One region of the Novosphingobium mangrovi genome, then DNA from elsewhere that is predicted to be linked to it. Evidence: riboswitches for the same ligand, from Rfam matches in the RefSeq annotation. Region 1 holds a riboswitch; the other holds the start of a gene.
The links. A riboswitch is a leader RNA that binds a small molecule or an ion and turns the genes downstream of it on or off. The one in region 1 is predicted to bind cobalamin.
Positions count from the first base shown of each region.

Region 2: another riboswitch for cobalamin. It lies ahead of MTR65_RS01570 (TonB-dependent receptor domain-containing protein); the one in region 1 lies ahead of MTR65_RS08360 (hypothetical protein).

Region 1 covers NZ_JALHAT010000010.1:123,390-134,371, reverse strand. Annotated here, with positions in the region: gene MTR65_RS08375 (LuxR C-terminal-related transcriptional regulator) at 10-537, shown strand; gene MTR65_RS08370 (cobyrinic acid a,c-diamide synthase CobB) at 553-1,932, opposite strand; gene cobO (cob(I)yrinic acid a,c-diamide adenosyltransferase) at 1,929-2,558, opposite strand; gene MTR65_RS08360 (hypothetical protein) at 2,555-3,139, opposite strand; cobalamin riboswitch at 3,370-3,575, opposite strand; cobalamin riboswitch at 3,638-3,825, shown strand; gene MTR65_RS08355 (TonB-dependent receptor plug domain-containing protein) at 4,049-5,980, shown strand; gene MTR65_RS08350 (DUF1636 domain-containing protein) at 5,980-6,399, shown strand; gene cobT (nicotinate-nucleotide--dimethylbenzimidazole phosphoribosyltransferase) at 6,396-7,415, shown strand; gene MTR65_RS08340 (histidine phosphatase family protein) at 7,412-7,993, shown strand; gene MTR65_RS08335 (adenosylcobinamide-GDP ribazoletransferase) at 7,990-8,703, shown strand; gene MTR65_RS08330 (aminotransferase class I/II-fold pyridoxal phosphate-dependent enzyme) at 8,700-9,680, shown strand; gene cbiB (adenosylcobinamide-phosphate synthase CbiB) at 9,673-10,626, shown strand; gene MTR65_RS08320 (cobyric acid synthase) at 10,614-10,982, shown strand, end outside.
Region 2 covers NZ_JALHAT010000002.1:76,085-87,066, forward strand. Annotated here, with positions in the region: gene MTR65_RS01555 (ABC transporter ATP-binding protein) at 1-96, opposite strand, end outside; gene MTR65_RS01560 (FecCD family ABC transporter permease) at 93-1,064, opposite strand; gene MTR65_RS01565 (ABC transporter substrate-binding protein) at 1,061-1,993, opposite strand; gene MTR65_RS01570 (TonB-dependent receptor domain-containing protein) at 2,029-3,873, opposite strand; cobalamin riboswitch at 3,984-4,185, opposite strand; gene MTR65_RS01575 (cell wall hydrolase) at 4,446-5,597, shown strand; gene MTR65_RS01580 (hypothetical protein) at 5,724-6,098, shown strand; gene mdh (malate dehydrogenase) at 6,555-7,517, shown strand; gene sucD (succinate--CoA ligase subunit alpha) at 7,632-8,522, shown strand; gene MTR65_RS01595 (2-oxoglutarate dehydrogenase E1 component) at 8,714-10,982, shown strand, end outside.

The DNA.
Region 1 (10,982 bases):
CTTCACCCCTTGAAGGAGCGCTTTCCCGGTCTTCGCATCGCGGCGCTCGTGGACAGCTTCAACTTCGGTCAGATGGTCGATGCCTTCAATCGCGGTGTCGATGCTTACCTCCTCAAGGAGATCGCCTCGGACCCGCTGCTGGGGTCGCTGCGTCTCGTCCACCAGGGGGAGAAGGTCATGCCCACGGCGCTGCTTGAACATCTCGCGCACAAGCGGCCGCTGATCGAGGGGGAGGCCGAGATCAAGGTCGAGCTGGGCGAACTGTTGTCCGAACGCGAGATCGATACGCTGCACTGCCTGGTGATGGGCTATCCCAACAAGGTGATCGCCTATCGTCTCGATATCAGCGAGGCGACCGTGAAGGTTCACGTCAAGGCGATCCTGCGCAAGCTCATGGTCCAGAACCGCACCCAGGCCGCGATCTGGGCGGTCAACCAGGGGGTCGTCCTGGCCAATGGGCGCTTCGCCGATGCGGAGCCCGGCGAGGTCGTGCCGTCCGAGGATGCGACGCCGCCGCTGGTGGCCATGGCGCACTGAAGGGGCGCAAGGCCGTCAGGCCCTTGCGGGTTGCAGCGTGCGACCGGTGCCGTCGGCAGGACTGTCGGCACCGGCGCGCGTTGCGCTTTTCTGGAATAGGAGCGCCGTCGCTTCCGGGGCGGATGCGAAATAGAGGTGCATGTAGGTGGCGGTGAGACGGCTGCTGGCAAACACGCCTTCACCGGCGCGGCCGCGTGGTGAGCGCGATTGCGCGATTGGTGACAGCGGCGTTTCCATGGTGGAGTAATGGAAAGTGTGGCCGCGCAGGCTCCCGCCCTTGAGGGTGACCTCCTGAAGACCAAGGGCGGCGAGGCGCGGTTGCAGCGCTGCGTGGCCGGGCAGCAGTCCGGCCATCGCGACAGGTGCGCTTTCACGCGGGGCGAGGGTGTCCAGGCAGAAGAGCATGCCGCCGCATTCGGCAAGGATGGGCTTGCCTGCATGGTGGTGGCGGCGGAGGTCCGCGATCAGGGATGTGTTCGCGGACAGGCGCTTGGCGTGAAGTTCGGGGTATCCACCCGGCAACCAGACCGCATCACAGACGGGAAGCGCTGTGTCCTCCAGTGGCGAAAAATAGGAAACCCGTGCGCCGAGCGCTTCGAGGCAGGCAATGTTGGCGGGGTAGATGAAGCCGAACGCGGCATCGCGGGCGACGGCGACCGTGTGCCCCTCCAATGCGCGCGCGGAGACTGGTCGCGGGGCGGGCGGCGTGAAGGTCACGGCTTCGGGTAGCCAGTCGGCGCCGTCCGGGAGGCTGGTCGCGGCCCGGTCAAGGCGCGCGTCGAGATCGGCGATCTCGTCGGCCTGGAGAAGGCCGAGGTGACGCTCGGGAAAGGCCAGGTCGGGATCGCGCGCCAGCGCGCCCAGCCAGGCGATGCCTGCGGGCAGGCTCTCTTCGAGCATCTCACCGTGGCGCGCACTGCCGACCCGGTTGGCAAGGACGCCCAGTAGGCGCGTGTCGCTGCGATAGCTCGCTAGCCCCAGCACCAGTGCGCCGAAGGTTTGCGCCATCGCCGACCCGTCAAGCACGGCCAGCACCGGCAGGCCGAAGCGGGCGGCAAGGTCGGCGGCGCTCGGGTCTCCATCGTAGAGGCCCATGACCCCTTCGACGAGGATCACGTCGGCGTCTCTGGCGGCCTCGTGCAGCAGGCGTCGGCATTCCTCCTCTCCGACCATGAACAGGTCGAGCTGGTGGACCGGCGCCCCGCTCGCGCGTTCGAGGATCATCGGGTCGAGGAAATCCGGCCCGCACTTGAACACGCGCACGCGCCGCCCGGCACGCCGGTGGCGGCGGGCGAGGGCGGCCGTCACCAGTGTCTTGCCCTGGCCCGAGGCCGGGGCGGAGACGAGCAGGGCGGGGCACTGCGCGCTATCACAAGCGGGGCCGCAGGGGCTCACAGGTCGATCCCGACCTGCGCGCGCACGCCCGCGCGAAAGGCGTGCTTTTCGTCGCGGATGGCGCTGACCGTGTCGGCCAGTTCGAGCAGTTCCTCGTGCGCGGCGCGGCCGGTGATCACCACGTGCTGCATGGGGGGGCGGCCCCGGATCGCGGGCAGGATCTCGTCCAGTTCAAGGTAGCGATAGGTCACGAGATAGGTCAGTTCATCCAGCACGACCAAAGAGATGTCGGGATCGGCCAGCGCGGCCCTGGCCTTCTCCCAGCCCGCCCGCGCGGCGGCGATGTCGCGTGCGCGGTTCTGGGTTTCCCAGGTGAAGCCCTCGCCGCAGTTCTCCCAGGTGACGCCCTCCTGGCGCGAGAGGAAGGCGCGTTCGCCCACGTCTTCCTTGCCCTTGATGAACTGGAACACCGCGGCCTTGCGGCCATAGCCGAGCGTGCGTGCGACCATGCCGAAGGCGCTGGAGCTCTTGCCCTTGCCGTTGCCGGTCAGGACGAGCACCAGGCCCTTGTCGATTTTGGCCGCCGCGATCCGCGCGTCGACCACCTTCTTGTGCTTTGCGGTGCGTGCCTTGTGGCGGCGCTCCTCCTCGCTCAGCGTGGCGGTTTCGCTGGGACTGTCGCTCACCGTGCGGCCCCGCGGCGCAGGTCGGGGCGCGCGCTCAGCGTCAGCGCCCAGAGGGCTGCGGCAATACCGCTCCAGGTCAGCGAGGCGACCAGCGCGCGCGGGAAGTAGCGTGCGAAGCGGGGCGCGAATTCGGCCAGCGTCGGGTCGGGATAGCGCCCGCCCAGGAAGTAGAACCCGCCGCTTGAGCACAGATGCGCGACCACCGTTGCGCCGCCGACGAGGAGGGCCATGATGGGAAGCGAGGAGAGGCGCTCGGGCAGGTTGGCCGCAAAGCGTCCGGCCATCCACATCGCCGCGTAGGCGGGGATCAGCATGGCGTAAGCGGGCGTGTAGCAGAAGTCCGAGACCCCCAGCACCGACATCGAGACGACGTCAATCGCATAGGCAAGGCCGAACAGGCCCGCAAAGCCTGCCGCACGGCGCACGAAGTAGCCAAGGACGAAGAAGCTGGCGAGCGCGGTGCTGGGCACATGCTCCATGTGGGTGAGCGCGTGCGAGCGGGTCAGCAGCATGACAGGGGCGAGGATGGCGAAGATCGTCCACTGGAAGCGGGACGAGGAAAGGGCAGGCGAGCGGTGCATGCGAGGTATCTCCTTGCGGAAAAAGGGGAAAGGTGCGTCGGCGCGCGCCCGGACGAGGGCACGGCCACGGGAAGCCCACGGAACGGGCCCTGGCTGGAGACCAAAAAAGGAGGTTCAGCAGTACGGCATGGATCACAGGCTCCCTTCGACGCGACACACGAATGTCGTCCGCCAAGGGATCTCCCCGCAGTGTGCGAGGCCCTCGTCCGCCCGGTTCATCCCGCCCGCGCGAAGAACGACGGCATCGGGCCGGTTTCCTGACTTCCCGGTTCACAGCGCGTCTTCGCCGCCTTCTCGGGAGATCCCTCCCAATGGCACCTGGCGATGCGCTCCCCGGTCACAGTTGCGGGAGCAGTGCCGGCCCAGATCGCCCTCTGGCGACCTTTCCGGACTTCCCGATTAAGCCCTCTCGGGCACCCGTTGCGCCCCCACGATTAGGCGAGCATGGCCTTTCCCGCAAGCATATTGCACTTGCGCAGCGGGCAACGGAGCTATAGTTCGCGGGCCCAAGCGACAGGTTCCCCGCAAGGGGATCAAAAGGGAACCGGGTGCAAGACCCGGGCTGCCCCTGCAACTGTAAGCGGCGAGCCATCCGGCCAATCTGCCATTGGGACATGTGTCCTGAGAAGGCGGCCGGAGCGCCCTGACCCGCGAGCCAGGAGACCTGCCTGACGCCGTCGTTCTTCATCCGGGCAGGGTGCACCGGGTGTTCGAGGGCCGCGCCGTCACTGGTCAAGGTCATCCCTCGCGTAGCGACAGCCACCGCCTTGCCGGATGCGATCCGGGCAGGGGGCGTCGGGTCGTGCGCTCTTCTCGCAAGCAGAAGACCTGCGATACGGCGGTTCCTTGCCACAACGGAGCGCAAGCGGCGGGCAAACCGTTGTTTGCATGAAGGGAATTGTCCCGCCCGTGTTGAAGCTTCCTTATCTGGCCGGCGTTTCGGCCCTCGTTGTTCCGCTTTCCGTCCTCGCGCCTTCCTTCGCCCATGCGGACGAAGCCCCTCCAGGCACGATCTATGTCAGCGCGCTTCGGACGCCGGTCGCGGCCGAACGGGTTTCCTCCAGTGTCACCGTGCTTGATGAAGAGGCTATCGCGCAGGCTCAGACCTTCTCTGTCACCGATATCCTGCTGCGTACGCCCGGTGTCTCGATCTCGCGCAACGGGGGCTACGGCACCAGCACGAGCCTGCGCATTCGCGGCGCCGACGATGGCACCACGGTCATGGTGATCGACGGCATGCGCCTGTCCGATCCCTCCTCGACGGCGGGCGGCGTCAACGTCTCCAACCTGTTCCTCGACGATGCCGAGCGCATCGAGATCCTGCGCGGGCCGCAGTCGATCCTATGGGGCAGCAACGCGATCGGCGGTGTCGTCAATGTGACCACGCGGCAGGCGTCCGAACCGCTCGAAGGCAGCTTTGCCGCCGAGGCAGGTTCGAACCAGACCGTCTCGGCCCGCGCTGGCGTGGGCGGCACGAGCGACCTTGTCGACTGGCGCGTGGCGGGCTCCACCTTCCGCACCGACGGCATCTCGGCCCGTTCGAGCGGGACCGAGGACGATGGCTACCGCCGTACCTCGGCGAGCGGTTCGGCTCGCTTCAAGCTGGCCCCGGATGTCTCGCTGGACCTGCGCGGCTATTGGTCGGATGCGCGTTCGGAGTTCGACGGGTCATCGGGCGATACCTATGCCTTCGGCACGACGCAGGAATGGTCGGGATATGCCGGGCTCAACTTCGGCCTGTTCGATGGGCGCCTCGTCAACCGGCTCGCGGTGACGCAGACGACCTCGGATCGTGAGAACTTCGATCCCGAGCGTGACATTCGCCAGATCACCTTCGACGCGCATGGCCGCCTGCGCCGCTTTGAATACCAGGGCACCTTCACGCTGAACGAGGCCGTACAGGTCCTTTTCGGCGCCGAGCGCGAAGAGCAGCGCATGACTACCGCGTCGCCGGGCAACAACCTCGTGGCCTATGAGCTGACGCGCCACGCGGTCGATACCGACAGCCTCTACGGCCAGCTGCGCGTGACACCGCTCGAGGGGCTCACGCTCGATGGCGGCGTGCGCTACGATCACCAGTCGCGCTTTGGCGGCAACACGGTGGCAAGCGCGGGCGCGGCCTACTCGCCCAACGATGGCGTAACCGTGGTGCGCGCGAACTATTCTGAAGGCTACAAGGCGCCTTCGCTGTACCAGATGTTCTCGGCCTACGGCGTCGCCGATCTCGAGCCCGAGCAGGCCAAGGGCTGGGAAGTCGGGATCGAGCAGGGGCTGGGCGAAATCCTGCGCGCCTCGGCCACCTGGTTCGAGCGGCGCACGACCAACCTCATCAACTTTGCCTATTGCCCGAGCGGCGCCGACCAGCCCGAAGTCTGCTACATTCCGGGCACCGACACCACGCGCTTTGGCTACTACGCCAATGTCGACAAGGCACAGGCCAAGGGACTGGAGCTGGCCGCGACGGCGCGCCTGGGCGTCTTCTTCGCCGATGGCAACTACACCTGGACGAATGCCGAGGACCGCACGCCCGAGGCTTCGACGTATGGCCGCCAGCTCGCCCGCGTGCCGCGCCATACCGCCAATGTCGAGGGAGGTGTAGACATCGCAGGACTTCGGGCCAGTGTGGCTGCGCGCTATTCGGGCAAGACCTTCACCAGCGCCAGCAGTTCGACCGTGCTCGACGATTACTGGCTGGTCGATCTGCGCGCGCAGATGGAGGTCACGCCTGGCCTTACCTTCCAGGCCCGCGTCGAGAATGTCGGCAATGAGCGCTACGAAACCGCGAGCGGCTACGGGATGCTGGGCCGCACGGTCTACGCCGGTATCCGGAGCCGTTTCTGATGCTGCGCGCGCTGGAGGGAGATGGGGCGGGAAAGACGCAGGTGGTGGTCTGCTCGACCTGCCGTCATACGTCCGAGGCGCGCGAGGACGGCGAGGGGCTGCGCGGCGGCGCGCGCCTCGCTGCGGCCTTGCGCGAGGTGAAGGCCGCCGAGGAGGGCTTCGCCGGGGTCGAGGTCCAGGACATGCCCTGCCTCTTTGCCTGCAAGCGTTTCTGCACCATCCACATCCGCGCGCCCGGCAAGGTCGGCTACGTGCTGGGCGACTTCTCGGCCGACGCCGAGGCCGCCCGCGCGATCCTGACCTATGCAGCGGCGCACGCCGAAAGCGAGGAGGGCGTCGTGCGTTACGCCCATTGGCCGGACGGCGTGAAGGGCCACTTCATCACCCGCACCCCGCCCGAAGGATACCTGTGCACATGAGCCTGTTCGAGAACCGCGACGTTTTTCTGGCCGCGCTCGCGGAGATGCCCGGGCCCGATGCCGGGGCTGTCGCAGCCGCGCGCGCCCGACAGGCCCAGCTGACCAAGCCCACAGGATCGCTGGGACGGCTGGAGGACATCGCAGTCTTCATGGCCGGATGGCAAGGAGCCGAGCGCCCTCGGCTCGACACGGTACAGGCGGTGGTCTTCGCCGGAAACCATGGTGTCGCGGCGCGCGGGGTCAGCGCCTTCCCGGTCGAGGTGACCGCGCAGATGGTTGCCAATTTCGCGGGCGGCGGGGCGGCGATCAACGCACTTGCGGGTGCGTGCGGGGCGGACCTTTCGATCGTCGCGCTCGATCTCGACCGTCCGACCGGCGACATTGCCTGCGAACCGGCCATGGACGAGGCGGACTGCCTGGCCGCGCTGAACGCGGGCGCAAATGCCTTGAAGGAGGAGGCCCAGCTTCTTTTCGTGGGCGAAATGGGCATCGCCAACACGACCCCTGCCGCCGCGCTTGCGGCGATGGCGTTCGATGGGGAGGCGGCCGACTGGTGCGGGCGCGGCACTGGCCTCGATGCAGCAGGTGTTGCGCGTAAGGTCGCCGCGGTCGAGGCCGCTCTGGCGCTCCATGCCGGGGCCTGCACCGATCCCTTCGAGACCCTGCGCCGCCTTGGCGGGCGTGAAATCGCCGCGATGGCAGGTGCCATGCTGGCCGCGCGCATGCAGCGTATTCCCGTGCTGCTCGACGGCTTCATTGCCTCGGCATCAATCGCGCCGCTGGCTGCGGCTTTTTCGGACTTTCCCGACCACTGCCTGGCCGCGCACCGTTCGGCTGAAGCGGCGCATGGGCGCTTGCTGGACCACCTCGGACTGGAGCCGCTGCTCGCGCTGGAGATGCGGCTGGGTGAGGGCTCGGGCGCGGCGGTGGCGGTGCCGCTGGTGCGCGCCGCGCTTGCCGCGCACGGTGAGATGGCGACCTTCGCCGAGGCCGAGGTGGCCGCCGGGAGCGCATGAACGTGCGGCGGATCCACCTTGTCCGGCACGTCCCTCCGGTGAGCCCGGGACTGCTGTGGGGGCATGGCGACGTGGCGCCCGCCGTGGTTGATTGCGCCGCGCTCCAACAGCGCGTGCAGGAGCTTGCGCCGACGCGGCTGGTGAGCTCGGACCTTGCGCGCGCAATGCTTCCGGCACAGCGAGTGGCCAAGAGGCTGGGGCTGGAACTGGAGACCTGCCCGGGCTGGCGGGAGCTCGATTTCGGAGCATGGGACGGCCTTGCGCCCGAGGCCATCGATGTTGAGGCCCTGACCGCCTTCTGGGAAGATCCCGAGGCAAACCCTCCTTCCGGCGGCGAGCGCTGGTCGCAGCTTTGCGCCCGCGTTCGGACGGGGCTGGCTGCTCTGGAGGACGGCGCGCTGGTGGTGACACATGCAGGCGCAATGCGCGCCGCGCTCTCGGTTCTGACCGGGCTCGACCATCACGGCGTCTGGGCCATCGATCTGCCCTACCGGGCGCGCCTGACCTTGCGGATCTGGCCGGGCAGCACGCTTGCCGGGCAGATCGTGGGGCTCGAAACCGGGGATGCGGGCCCATGAAGGCAGCGATCCTTGCGCTCCAGTTGATGACGCGCCTGCCGCTGCCGGACGTGGGAGCCACCAGCGATGACATGGCCCGCGCGATCCGCTGGTTTCCGATTGCGGGCCTCGTGGTCGGCGCCTGCCTTGCAGGGGCGGTCTGGGCAGGGGGGCTCCATAGCGGAGCCCTTGCGGCCTTGAGCGGGCTCCTCGTCTGGGTCGGCATTACCGGCGCGCTCCATCTCGATGGTCTGGGGGACATTGCCGATGCGTCGGGTGCGGCCCATGGGGACCGTGAGCGCCTGTCCGCCGTCCTTGCCGACCCGCATATCGGCAGCTTCGGCGTGGTCGCCATCGTCCTGCAACTGCTGGCCAAGCTGGTCCTCCTTTTCCTCGCGTGCAGCATGGTGCCCCTCCCGGCGCTGGTGCTCGTGCCCGTGGCGGCGCGCATCGCACCGCTCGCCTGGACGTTGCTGCTGCCCCCGCTCCATTCCGGGATGGGCACGCGCTTTGGCAGCGGTGCGAGCTGGCAGGTGTGCCTTGCCTGGTGCGCCTTGCTCGCGGTGTGTGCGTCGGTATTCGCGCCAGCTCTCCTGGCCGCACTTCCGGCGAGCGCGCTCTGGGCGCTCTGGCTCAAGCGCTGTATCGGCGGGATTTCGGGCGATGGGCACGGTGCAGGGATCGAGCTCGTCGAGACGGCGACGCTGGCCGCACTGGTGGTGCTGGCATGAGCGCCTTCGTGGCCCACGGCGGACGCCTCTCGGCGGCCTGCGCGCGCTACGGTGGGGCGCCCGAAGACTGGCTCGACCTTTCCACCGGCATCAACCCTGTGCCCTGGCCGGGGGCGCAGACTTATGTGCCTGACTGGCGAGCCTTGCCCGACCCGGCCGCGCTCGCCCGGCTAGAGGCGGTGGCCGCGTCCCACTTCGGAGCCGATCCGGCATTGTGCGCGGCGGTGCCGGGAAGCGAAGCGGGCCTTCGCGCTCTGGGAGAGGTACTGCGGGAATTTCCGCTTGCGCCGGGCCCCCTCACGTACAGCACCTATACCAAGGCGTTCGGCTCCGCTGATAACGGTGCGCCGGGCCCGACCGTGCGTGTCCTCACCAATCCCAACAACCCCGACGGTACCTTGCAGACGCGCACCGAGGTGCTGGCGGCGCTGGATCGTCAGGAGGCGGACGGCGGCTGGCTGGTCGTCGATGAAGCCTTCGCCGACCCGCATAGGGACGTGAGTGTTGCGGGTGAGGTGCGCGAAGGGCGCCGTTTGATCGTGACCCGCTCGTTCGGCAAGTTCTTCGGGCTGGCGGGGCTGCGCCTTGGTTTCGTGCTTGGGCCGCTGGCCATCCTCGACGCCCTCCGCCGCCTGCACGGAGACTGGCCGCTGTCGAGTGCAGCCATTGATCTGGGCCTTACCGCCTACGCGGATACCGACTGGATCGGGCAGGCGCGTCAGAGCTTACAGCGCCGTGCGCAAGCGCTTGATATGTTGCTCGCGCGTCACGGCCTCGCGGCGCAGGGAGCTTCGCCACTGTTTCGCTTGGTGCGCACCAACAGAGCCGCTTCGCTCTTCGAAACACTCGCCAGAGCGCATATCCTGACCCGGCCTTTCGAGGGGTATCCCCAGCTCCTGCGCTTCGGGCTGCCGGGACATGATAGCGCACTGGCCCGGCTGGAGGCGGCTCTCACGCGCTGGTCCTGTGATGGTTGAGGGCCTGGCTGTCCTCGGCGCGCTGGTGCTCGATGCCGCGCTCGGCTGGCCCGATGGGCTCTACCGCCGGATCGGTCATCCGGTCGGGGCCTTCGCGCGGTTAATCGGCGGCCTGGAGCGTCGCTGGAACCGGCCAAACTTTTCGTTCTCCGCGCGGCGCCTGCGGGGCGTTGCTGCGATGATCGTGCTCCCGGTGATGGTGGGAGGGGCGGCCTGGGGTGTGGAAACCGTCGCAGGCCGCCTTGCTGGCTCCTGGAGTTGGTTCGTGGTCGCACTCGCGGCCTGGCCCGCGCTTGCCCAGCGCAGCCTGTACGAACATGTCGTGCCCGTGCGCCGCGCCTTGGCTGCGAGCGACCTTCCCGCCGCTCGCATGGCCGTGGGGCGCATCGTCGGGCGCGATACCCGGGACCTGGACGCGCCGGGCGTAGCCCGCGCAGGTATCGAAAGCCTCGCGGAAAGTTTCTGCGACGGGGTGATTGCGCCGCTGTTCTGGTTCGTCCTCGCGGGCCTTCCTGGCCTGTGGGTCTACAAGGCGATCAACACCGCCGACAGCCTGATCGGCCACCCTGAAGAGCCCTTGCGCGCCTACGGTTGGGCGGCGGCGCGGATTGATGATCTCGCCAATTTCCTGCCTGCGCGCCTTAGCGGCGTTCTCATCTGCCTTGCAGGCGGCGGAGGCTGGCGCATCCTGTGGCGCGACCATGCCCACCATGCCTCGCCCAATGCGGGCTGGAGCGAGGCGGCGATGGCCGGCGCGCTGGGCCTGAGGCTCGCAGGTCCCTTGCATTACGACGGCATCCGCACCGAGAAGCCCTGGATCGGGGACGAGGGGGGCATCGCCAATGCACCGGCGATGCGCAGGGCCGAGACCATCTATCTGCGCGCCTGCCTGCTGGCCTGGCTGGTCTGCGCGCTTGCTACAGGAGGCCGCGCATGGCTGGGGTGATGTTGCAGGGGACCGGCTCGGATGTCGGCAAGTCGGTGCTGGTCGCAGGGCTGTGCCGGGCGCTGTCGAACAGGGGTCTGTCGGTCCTCCCGTTCAAGCCGCAGAACATGTCGAACAACGCCGCGGTTACCGTCGATGGGGGGGAGATCGGCCGGGCGCAGGCGCTTCAGGCGCTGGGAGCCCGCGCGCCGCTCCTCACCGACATGAACCCGGTGCTGCTGAAGCCCCAGGCCGACCGCACTTCGCAACTGATCGTGCATGGCGAGGTGCGCGGCACGCTGGGATCGGGCAATTTTCGGGAAGGACGCCGCAATCTTCTGAGTGAAGTGCTGACCAGTTGGAAGCGTCTCTCCGAG
Region 2 (10,982 bases), on a different contig from region 1:
GGGTCCGCAGATCGCGGTGATCATGCCGCGGCGGCACTGGATCGAGACATCGCGCAGGCGCTCGCCCACGCTGAGGTTTTCCGTCGCCAGGCTCACCAGCTCAGTCCTTTACGCATGCGCAGCAGCAGGACGAGGAAGAAGGGCGTTCCCAGAAGGCTGAGCGCGATGCCCAGACGCAGCTCTCCACTGGCAAGCGGGAGAATACGGCACAGGCAATCGGCGACCAGCAGCAGCAGAGCCCCCGCAATCGCACTCGGCACCAGCAGCGAACTCGGCCGCCGGTCGGTCAAGGGGCGCACGAGGTGGGGCACCATGAGCCCCACGAAGCCGATGATGCCGGCCACCGCCACCCCTGACCCAATGATGAGACCAACCCCGGCGATGATCTGCAGCTGCAGGGTCAGCGGATCGACACCGAGCGAACGGGCCGCCGCTTCGCCCAGCGTCAGGGCATCGAGGCTGCGCCGCGCGGCGTAGATCGCCGTCGCACCGGCGAGGGTACAGGGCACCGCGATCCAGACTTCGCGCCAGGACCGGTCCGCCAGCGCCCCCATCATCCAGGTGACGATCTCGGTCATGGCGAAGGGTGAGGGCGAAAGACTGATGGCCAAGCTCATCAAGGCCCCAGCCAGGCTGGAGACCATGAGGCCCGCCAGCGTAAAGAGGGCCACCCCGCCCCCGCGCCCGGCAATGAGGGCGAGCAGCAGCATCGCCCCCGAAGCTCCCAGCAGCGCGAATACCGGGAGCAGCCAGGGCGAGGCCGCGTAGCCGGTCCAGAAACTGAGCACTGCGCCCAGCGCCGCGCCCGGCGCAATGCCGAAGAGCCCCGGGTCGGCGAGCGGGTTGCGCAGGTAGGCCTGCATCGCCGCCCCGGTGAGCCCAAGCCCGGCCCCCAGCGTGACGGCCAGGACCGCGCGCGGCAGGCGCAGGTGCATGAGGATGAGCGAGGCGTTGTGCGTCTCGGGCGCAAGCGGGTTGATCCATACGCGCCCCGCCAGAAGCGAGAGCGGCACGACAAGGGCAAGCCCGAGGAGCAACAACAGGTTGAGGCGAAGCTGGGTCATGTGTCCTTCTGCACAAAGCCCGTTGTGTGCTCCGCGTCCTCTGCGCCTTCGCGCGTGTCCACGTGACGGCCAAGCCAGGCCCGGCGCGCGCGGCCCAGCCGGTCGAGCAGACGTGGCACGGTCGGCCCGCCACACCAGATCAGCGAGCGCGAGAGCGGGACCCGCAGCGTGTCCTTCATATCGGCCAGAACCGGGTGATGGAGCATGCGGTCCTCCTCGGCAAGAGGATTGCCGACCGCGAAGATAACGCGGGGTGGATCCGCAAGCACCTGTTCCAGAGGCAGAAACTCAGCCTGCCCAAGACCGCGTGCGCCCGCGCTGTTGACGAATCCCGAATGTTCAAGAAGGTCCACAACCAGGGTGTCGTTGCCCGCAACCAGCCCCGCCGATTCCCAGACCAGCGAGGGCACCGGGGGCCAGCCCTCCGGCGCGGCGTTGCGCCTGAGCGCGTCGTCAATCCGCGCGACAAGCCGTTCGCCTGCCGCCTTATCCCCGCTCAGCTTTGCCAACATCCGCACCTGCTCGCGCGCGCCCTCCACGTCCGAGACGATGGGTTCAAGGACGACCCGGATGCCCAGGTCCCGCAGCGCATTGGCCGTCGGCGGGGCCAGGAAGCTCCCTGCCACCACCACATCGGGGGCGAGCGCGGCCACCTCCTCGACCGAGCCCGAGACCCCGCGGTAGCGCGCGGCAGCCTCCAGCCCCATCGAAGTGCTGGAGGGATCGTGGCTGTAGCCGGAAATCGCGAGCAGCTGGCCGGGCGCGGTAACCTCGGCCAGGATGGCATCGGTGCAGGGGTTGAGCGAGACGATGCTCGGTCGCTCTTGTGCCGATGAAGCCCCTTCCCCCTGCTCCTGCGGACGTGCGGGCGCGCCGCTGCACGCGCTCAGCAGCAAGGTGCCAAGGAGCGCGCAGCCCGCGCGCGCCATAGCGGCACGCCAGGAAGCAGGGGGAAAGGCGCAGGTCACATCTTCACACGCACACCCGCATAGGCCGAGCGGCCCGGCGTGCCGTAAGTGCGCACCACTTCGTAGTGCTCGTCGAAGAGGTTCTCCATGCGCGCGAAGACCTCGACGTTCTGCGTGACCGCAAACGAACCGCGCAGGTTCACCACGGTGTTGCCCTCAACGTAGTAGGTCTGCGCAGCATCGTCCCAGCGCGCACCGCCCACGCGCAGCTCCGCGCCAAGGCGCAGACCGCCCTGGCCATTGACGTCCCAGCGCTTGTCGAGGCTCGCGGTCATGTTGCTCTTGGTGCGGCGCGGCAGGCGCGCGCCGGTCAGCGTGTTGGTGGCATCGAGGTAGGTATAGGCCAGGTTCATGTCGAAACCCTGCCAGTCGATCACCTGCATGCCCAGTTCCACACCCTTCGCCCGCGCCCGGCCAATGTTGTAGTAGTTCCACTGAGCCAGATCATAGTCGATCATGTTCTTGGTCTTGCGATCGAAATACGTGACCGAGAAAAGCCCGGCGCCGCCGGCGAAGGGCTGCTCCACGCCGACATCCCAGCTCTTGGACGTCTCGGCCTCCAGCGCGCGGTAGCCCGCGTTGGTGTAGAGCTGGTAGAGCGAGGGCGCCTTGAAGCCTTGGCCGTAACTCGCGCGCACGACCGGGCCATCCTCGCCCGCGAAGGCATAGGCGCCGTTGACGGCAAAGGTGGTGCGGTCGCCAAACTGCGAGTTATCGTCGTAGCGAAGCCCACCGTTCAGCGTCAGCCCCGCGACCGGACGCAGCGTCAGGTTGGCAAAGAAGCTGTCGATGGTCATCGAATCGTTGGAATCGTAAGTGTCCGAGAAGTCCTGCGTCTCGGTCTCCGCGCCCAGCAGCAGCGTCACCGCCTCGATCGGCGTGAAATCGACCTGGCCTTCGAAGCGCTCGTTCTTGCCGTTGGTCTCATAGGGGCCCCAAGCCGCGTCGTCGGAGATGCGGCGGGTATCGACCACGCCATAGCCCACACGGGCATGAAGGCGATCATCGAGCCCGTCATACCGGATATTGGCATAGCCGGTGAGATCGCGCTTGAACCCGACATTGAGCGCGTCCGCGCCGGTGTTGTCGTAGTCGTAGTTGGCGCGGGTCCAGAAGGTACCGCCGTCGATGGACAGGCCCTCGGTCAGCTCCAGCTGCGCGCGTGCGTTGAGGCTCTTGCTTTCAAAGCCGTCCTTCTCGGTGCCGCCACGATCCTCGTTGAAGGCGGAATAGCCGTCGCCCTTGAGCCAGTTGCCGCCCACCGTCAGGCCGACCGGACCGACCAGGCCCGCTGCCGAGGCCGAGACCTGGCGGCGATCACGCCAGCCGTATTCGGCGCTCGCGCGGCCGTGCCACTGCTCGTCGGGACGCTGGGTGACAAGGTTGATGACACCGCCAATGGCCCGGCTGCCATAGAGCACGCCCGAGGAGCCGCGCACCACCTCGACCCGGTCGAACTGACCGATGGTGAGCGCGCCGAAGTCAAAGCCGCCGCCCACGTCGCCCGGATCGTTGACGCGCACGCCGTCGATCAGGACCAGGCTCTGCGCGTTGTCGGCACCGCGGATGAACACGCTGGAAGGCTGGCCGAAGCCGCCCGAGTTGGTGACCTGCAGGCCCGGCAGGCGCGACAGCACTTCGCTGGCGGTGGTCGCCTGGGTGCGCTCGATGTCCTCGCGCGTCACCACGCTGACCGACTGGCCGACCTGGCTCAGCGGAACTTCGGTGCGCGTCGCGGCGACCACGATCGTCTCGTCGAGCGGCCCGGCCTCGGCGGCCTGCGCACAGACAGGTGCGAGGACCACGCCCAATGCGGCGCCCACGAAATAACGGCTCTTCATGTCATACCCCTTCCGGAACCCCCTGAACGTGTGGCCGTTCATGGCGGAAGGATCGCGCCGGTCCCGAAGTGGCGCCCCATACCGCTGCCCACCGGTCCCCTCGCCCGGTTTGCAAACGACGACCCCGGGCAGGTCTCCTGGCTTTCCGGATCGATGCATCCCCGTCCGGCCTTCCCGATTGCTCAGTGGCGCGAATGGAGGGGATGCTCCCCGGTCACAGTTGCGGGGGCAGCGCCGGAGTTGCAACCGGCTTCCCTCTTAGGCCTGCCCCCGCGTCCACGCGGGCAGGCAACCCGTGGCGTGCGCGCGGCCTTTAGGTGCGCTATGGGGAAATTGCAACTCAAAGACCTCTCGCCCTGCAATCATTGCGCTCTGCCATCTTGGCAGGTTGCAGAGGCTTTCTTAAAGCCTTTGCCCTTACCTTGGCGAACCTTGATGTATGTACCGAGGTGGGACGCGGCTCACAGTCGTGACGGCGCCCCACGATGCTTGACGTATAGAGAGTGCCGCCAACGCTCGTGCCCCTGTCCGATATGGGGGGTGGGCGAACCAAGGATCCGGACCAAAACCCCATGTCGCGCGTGCCTGCCCTGCCCGATCTTCGCGATGGCCGCCCTGCCGACTTCCAGGGACGCTTTGCCCGCAAGCGCCGGTCCCGCGGAATCATCGGCCGCACCGCCGCACCGCGCCGCGCCTACACCAGGCGGATCGGAACCGCACTCACGATGGCCGCCCTCACCGCCTTCGCCATGCCCGGCACCTGGGAACGCTTCCGCATCGCCAACGCGGCCACCCAGCACCACACGCCCGATCCCATGCCGTTCGAGCAGGCGGGAGCCAGCTTCCCGGGCTCGGCGTTCTACTATCTCGAAGCGGACAAGGCCGCCCAGGGTGAAGGGCTGACAGGCACGATTGTCGGGCACGCCATCGGGCAGAGCCCTACAGCGCAGGCCCTCCACGTCCTCGACCTACCCTTCACCAGTTCGCCGACCGACCGCGCCCGCGCACTGCAATGCCTGACCAGCGCAATCTACTACGAAGCCGCGAGCGAGCCTGACGCCGGACAGCGCGCCGTCGCCCAGGTCGTCCTCAACCGCCTCGCCCACCCCAGCTACCCCGACACCGTGTGCGGCGTCGTCTATCAAGGGTCCGAGCTTGGCACGGGCTGCCAGTTCTCTTTTACCTGCGACGGCTCGCTGTCCCGCCGCCCCGCAACCTACTTCTGGAACCGGGCCGAAGCCGTGGCGAGGGGCGCGCTGTCGGGCGAAGTCTATGCCCCTGCCGGGCTCGCGACCCATTACCATACCCTCCAGGTGGCGCCGTACTGGACCTCCAGCCTTCAGCCCCTGACGACCATCGGCGCCCATCGGTTCTACAGCTTCAAGGGCGCAGCCGGCCGTGCGGCCACGTTCCGCTACCTCTATGCGGGCATGGAACCGGCGAATGAACCGCACAGGCCCGCGCCCACCGCCCTGACGCTCGCCTCCGACGCCCAAAACGATCCGGCCGCGATCCAGCAAGCCTTCGAGGACATCGCGAGGGCGCTCGCCGCACAGCCGGCGGTTGGCACACCGGGGAGCGCAACCGTTTCTGCGACGACGTCCCCGTCTGCCCCGGCGGCCGACGGACTTCCCGCAGGTGCCCGCGTGCGCCCCGAATACCGCAACTCGGGCCGCTGGATCGAACGCGGCCGCAGCACCACTGAGGCCCCTGACACGCCGTAAACCATTTGGAAACCATAGCCCCACACAAAGACTTAGCGCCTTGAGTGATAGGGATTCTCTCACGGGCCCGCTCTTACGGAGCAGAGGAACCGGACTCTGGAGAAACGGAAAGGCCTCGACCACACAATGGCAATACGCTTCGCAGCTGCGAAAGGACGAGCCATCCCCTTCCTCGAGCGCATGCAATGCGTCTCGGCCCCGCTCGACAGCATCAACGACAACGCCGACCGCAAGTGCCGCTCAGGCTCGATCGACGTCTCGATCGTCTCGCGCGAGATCGACCCGAGCCCCGCTCCTGCCAACGACGAAGTCCTTCTGACCGAGGCCCTTCAGCACTTTGCCCGGCACGGTCTGTCCGCAGCCGAACATGCCCGCCACAACGCCCAGGCCGCGCGGCTCGTGGGGGACACGCGTTCGTGTACCTGGTGGATTTCGATCTGCCGCCAACTCGACCGCCGCATGGCCGAACAGTTCGAAAGCCATCTCGCCACCGGCTTCTGAAGCCTTCCGGCAAACCGCCCCACCCAAGCCCCTTTGCCTCATGGCCGAGGGGCTTTTTCGTGTGCCTGCACGATGGGCGCAAAGCAGCAGATCGACGCCACGGGGCGACTCGGATCATCCGTCTTGCGAGCATCGCACAAGCCCTGCACACTTGCGCAACGAACCTGCACTAAACCGGACCGCCGAGGTCATCCGGCAGCGACTGCACTGCCCGCCCGGCCTACGGAAACCCGCCGAAATACGTTCACAAAACCGCAGCAACACGCCTTAATGCAATTGCGAACTATTATCACAAAAACCTCCGAATTCGGCGGTTCTCGCGCCCTTTCACGGTTGCAATGTCCCCCCGAGAGGACTAGGGCCGCGATTGCAAGTACCCGGTGCCTGCCTTTCGCGGGATGAAGCAGGCTCCCTTTTCGTCCGTCAATCCCGCCTTGGGAAGGACAAGCACGCATCATGGCACGTAAGAAGATTGCCCTCATCGGCGCCGGTAACATCGGCGGCACCCTCGCGCACCTCGCGGCGCAGAAGGAACTGGGCGACGTCGTCCTGTTCGACATCGCCGAAGGCATTCCGCAGGGCAAGGCACTCGACCTGTCGCAGTGCGGTCCGGTTGAGGGCTTCGACGCCCAGATCACCGGCACCAACGACTACGCCGACATCGCAGGCGCCGACGTCATCATCGTCACCGCTGGCGTGCCCCGCAAGCCGGGCATGAGCCGCGACGACCTGCTGGGCATCAACCTCAAGGTCATGAAGGCCGTGGGCGAAGGCATCAAGGAGCACGCTCCGGAAGCTTTCGTGATCTGCATTACCAACCCGCTCGACGCGATGGTCTGGGCGCTGCGCGAATTTTCCGGCCTGCCCCACAACAAGGTCGTCGGCATGGCTGGCGTTCTCGACTCGGCCCGCTTCTCGACCTTCCTCGCCTGGGAGTTCGGTGTCTCGGTGCGCGACGTCACCTCGTTCGTGCTCGGCGGCCACGGCGACACGATGGTCCCGGTTGTCGACTACTCGACCGTCAAGGGCATCCCCGTTCCCGACCTCATCAAGATGGGCAAGACCACCCAGGAGCGCATCGACGCCATCGTCAAGCGCACCGCGGGCGGCGGCGGCGAGGTTGTCTCGCTGCTGAAGACCGGCTCGGCCTTCTACGCTCCGGCGGCTTCGGCCATCTCGATGGCCGAGAGCTACCTGCTCGACCAGAAGCGCGTCCTGCCCTGCGCCGCCTTCCTCGAAGGTCAGTACGGCGTTGACGGCATGTACGTCGGCGTTCCCGTCAAGATCGGTGCCGAGGGCGTTGAGGAAGTCATCGAGATCGCTCTCGACGACACCGCCAAGGCAGGCCTCCAGGTCTCGATCGACGCGGTCAAGGAACTGGTCGCGGCCTGCAAGGGCATCGACGAAACGCTCGCCTGAGCAAATACACTTGTGTGTTGCGGACCGGGTCCTCTGGTCCGCAGCCCACATTACTCCTAGTACACCGGACCCCGACCTTTGAGGTCGATCCAGCCCAGGAACAGGAATAACCCTATGTCCATTCTCGTCGACAAGAATACCAAGGTCATCACGCAGGGTATGACCGGCAAGACCGGCAGCTTCCATACCCAGGCCGCGCTTGACTATGGCACCCAGATGGTTGCCGGCGTGACCCCCGGCAAGGGCGGTACCGATCACCTGGGCCTGCCCCAGTTCGATACCGTTGCCGAGGCCAAGGCCGTCACCGGCGCCAACGCCTCGTGCGTCTATGTTCCGCCCTCGGGCTGCGCGGACGCCATCCTCGAAGCCATCGATGCCGAGATTGAACTGATCGTCGCCATCACCGAGGGTGTTCCCGTGCTCGACATGGTTCGCGTGAAGCGCGCCCTTTCGGGTTCGAAGTCGCGCCTCATCGGCCCCAACTGCCCTGGCCTCCTCACCCCCGGTGAGTGCAAGATCGGCATCATGCCCGCCAACATCTTCTCGAAGGGTTCGGTCGGCGTGGTCTCGCGCTCGGGCACGCTGACCTACGAAGCCGTGTTCCAGACCACCAACGCGGGCCTTGGCCAGACCACGGCTGTCGGCATCGGCGGCGACCCGGTCAACGGCACCAACTTCATCGACGTCCTCGAGCTCTTCCTCGCCGACGACGAGACCAAGTCGATCATCATGATCGGCGAAATCGGCGGCTCGGCCGAAGAGGAAGCTGCACAGTTCCTCAAGGACGAAGCCAAGCGTGGCCGCAAGAAGCCGATGGCCGGCTTCATCGCGGGCCGTACGGCGCCTCCGGGCCGCCGCATGGGCCACGCTGGCGCGATTGTCTCGGGCGGCCAGGGCGGCGCCGAAGACAAGATCGCGGCGATGGAAGAAGCCGGCATCCGCGTGGCCGCCAGCCCCTCGCTCCTCGGCGAGACGCTGGTCGAAGCCATCAAGGAAGTGGCCTGATCCTATTCCCGGTGGAGGCAGCCTCTCGGTTTTTCCGGGGTGCCGCCTCCACACGGCAACAAACACAAGGCGTCCAAACGCCGACAGAACTGTAATCCCACTGCCGCGCCTTCCTCTCCGGCCCCCGACAGTGTCCCAAAACTATTCCTCCATGCGCCGCAGAGACGATACTGGCGTGAAAAGGTGATTCCATGGGCGACGAAAGTTTCGAGTTCACCCCCGATACGGGCCTTGACGGCCCCCAGCAGGGACCCAGCTGGCAGCGCAAGAACTGGCCCCTCGTCGGCGCCGAGTTCGAAGACGACCTGACCCAGGGCCTCGATCCTTCCGCTCTGCGCATGGCTGTCGAGAAGGCCGCCGGCAAGGGCGGCGCGAAGGTCGACCAGAAGAGCATCGACCAGGCCGCTGCGGACTCGATCCGCGCCATGATGCTCATCCGCACCTACCGCGTGCGTGGCCACATGGCCGCCAACCTCGACCCCCTCGGCCTTGCCAAGCGCGAGCTGCCCAAGGACCTCACGCCCGAGTACCATGGCTTTGAAGGCGCCGCGCTGGACCGTCCGGTCTTCGTGGGCGGCAACCTCGGCCTCGAATGGACGACCGTGCGCGAGCTGGTGCAGATCCTGCGCGCCAACTACTGCGGCAACGTCGGCCTCGAGTACATGCACATCGCCGACGTCGAGGAGCGCCGCTTCCTCCAGGACCGCTTCGAGGGTCCGGACAAGGAAATCGAGTTCACCCCCGAAGGCAAGAAGGCGATCCTTCAGGCCGTCGTGCGCGGTGAGCAGTACGAGAAGTTCCTCGGCAAGAAGTACGTCGGCACCAAGCGCTTCGGCCTCGATGGCGGCGAGTCGATGATCCCCGCGCTCGAAGCCGTGATCAAGTACGGTGGCCAGCTCGGCGTCAAGGAAATCGTCTACGGCATGGCCCACCGCGGCCGCCTGAACGTCCTCGCCAACGTCATGGCCAAGCCCTACAAGGTCATCTTCCACGAATTCTCGGGGGGCACTGCCAACCCCGAGGACGTGGGCGGCTCGGGCGATGTGAAGTACCACCTGGGCACCTCGGCCGACCGTGACTTCGACGGCATCAAGGTTCACATGAGCCTCATGCCCAACCCCTCGCACCTCGAGACCGTGAACCCGGTCGTCCTGGGCAAGGTGCGCAGCTACCAGGTCAGCCACGACGACATCGGCGACGATGTGGGCCCCGGCGCCAAGCACAAGACCGTCCTTCCCGTCCTCATCCACGGCGACGCCGCCTTCGCCGGCCAGGGCGTCGTGTGGGAGTGCTTCGGCCTTTCGGGCGTCAAGGGCTACAACACCGGTGGCTGCATCCACTTCGTCATCAACAACCAGATCGGCTTCACGACGAGCCCCGCCTTCGCGCGCAACTCGCCGTACCCCTCGGACGTCGCCAAGGGCGTCCAGGCCCCGATCCTGCACGTCAACGGCGATGACCCGGCGGCCGTGACCTTCGCCTGCAAGCTGGCGATCGACTACCGCCAGACCTTCGGCCGCGACATCGTGATCGACATGTGGTGCTACCGCCGCTTCGGCCACAACGAAGGCGACGAGCCCGGCTTCACGCAGCCGCTGATGTACGCGCAGATCAAGAAGCACCCCGGTGTGGCCAAGATCTACTCGGACCGTCTGAAGTCCGAAGGCGTCATCGACGACGCTTTCCTCGCCGAGACCGAGGCCGCGTTCAACGCGCATCTCGAGGACGAGTTCGAGGCGGCCAAGACCTACAAGTCGAACCACGCCGACTGGTTCTCGGGCCGCTGGTCGGGCTTCCACAAGCCTGCCGACGCCGAAACCGCGCGCCGCAACGTGCAGACCGGCATCGACACCAAGCTGTTCGACAGCCTGGGCCGCACGCTCACCACCGTTCCTGAGGACCTTACCGTCCACAAGACGCTGAGCCGCGTGCTCAAGGCCAAGGAAGAGATGTTCGCAGCTGGCGAAGGTTTCGACTGGGCCACCGCCGAGGCGCTCGCCTTCGGCAGCCTCGTGACCGAGGGTTACGGCGTGCGCCTGTCCGGCCAGGACTGCGAGCGCGGCACCTTCTCGCAGCGCCACGCCGTCTGGGTCGACCAGAAGGACGAGCGCAAGTACACGCCGATCAAGACGCTGCCCCACGGCACCTTCGAGGTCCTGAACTCGACGCTTTCGGAATACGGCGTGCTCGGCTTCGAGTACGGCTACGCCAGCGCCGACCCCAAGACCCTGGTCCTGTGGGAAGCCCAGTTCGGTGACTTCGCCAACGGCGCGCAGATCATCATCGACCAGTACGTCGCCTCCTCGGAATCGAAGTGGCTGCGTGCAAACGGTCTCGTGATGCTGCTGCCCCACGGCTACGAAGGCCAGGGCCCCGAGCACTCCTCGGCCCGCCTTGAGCGTTACCTCCAGCTGTGCGCGAACGACAACATCCAGGTGTGCAACATCACCACCCCGGCCA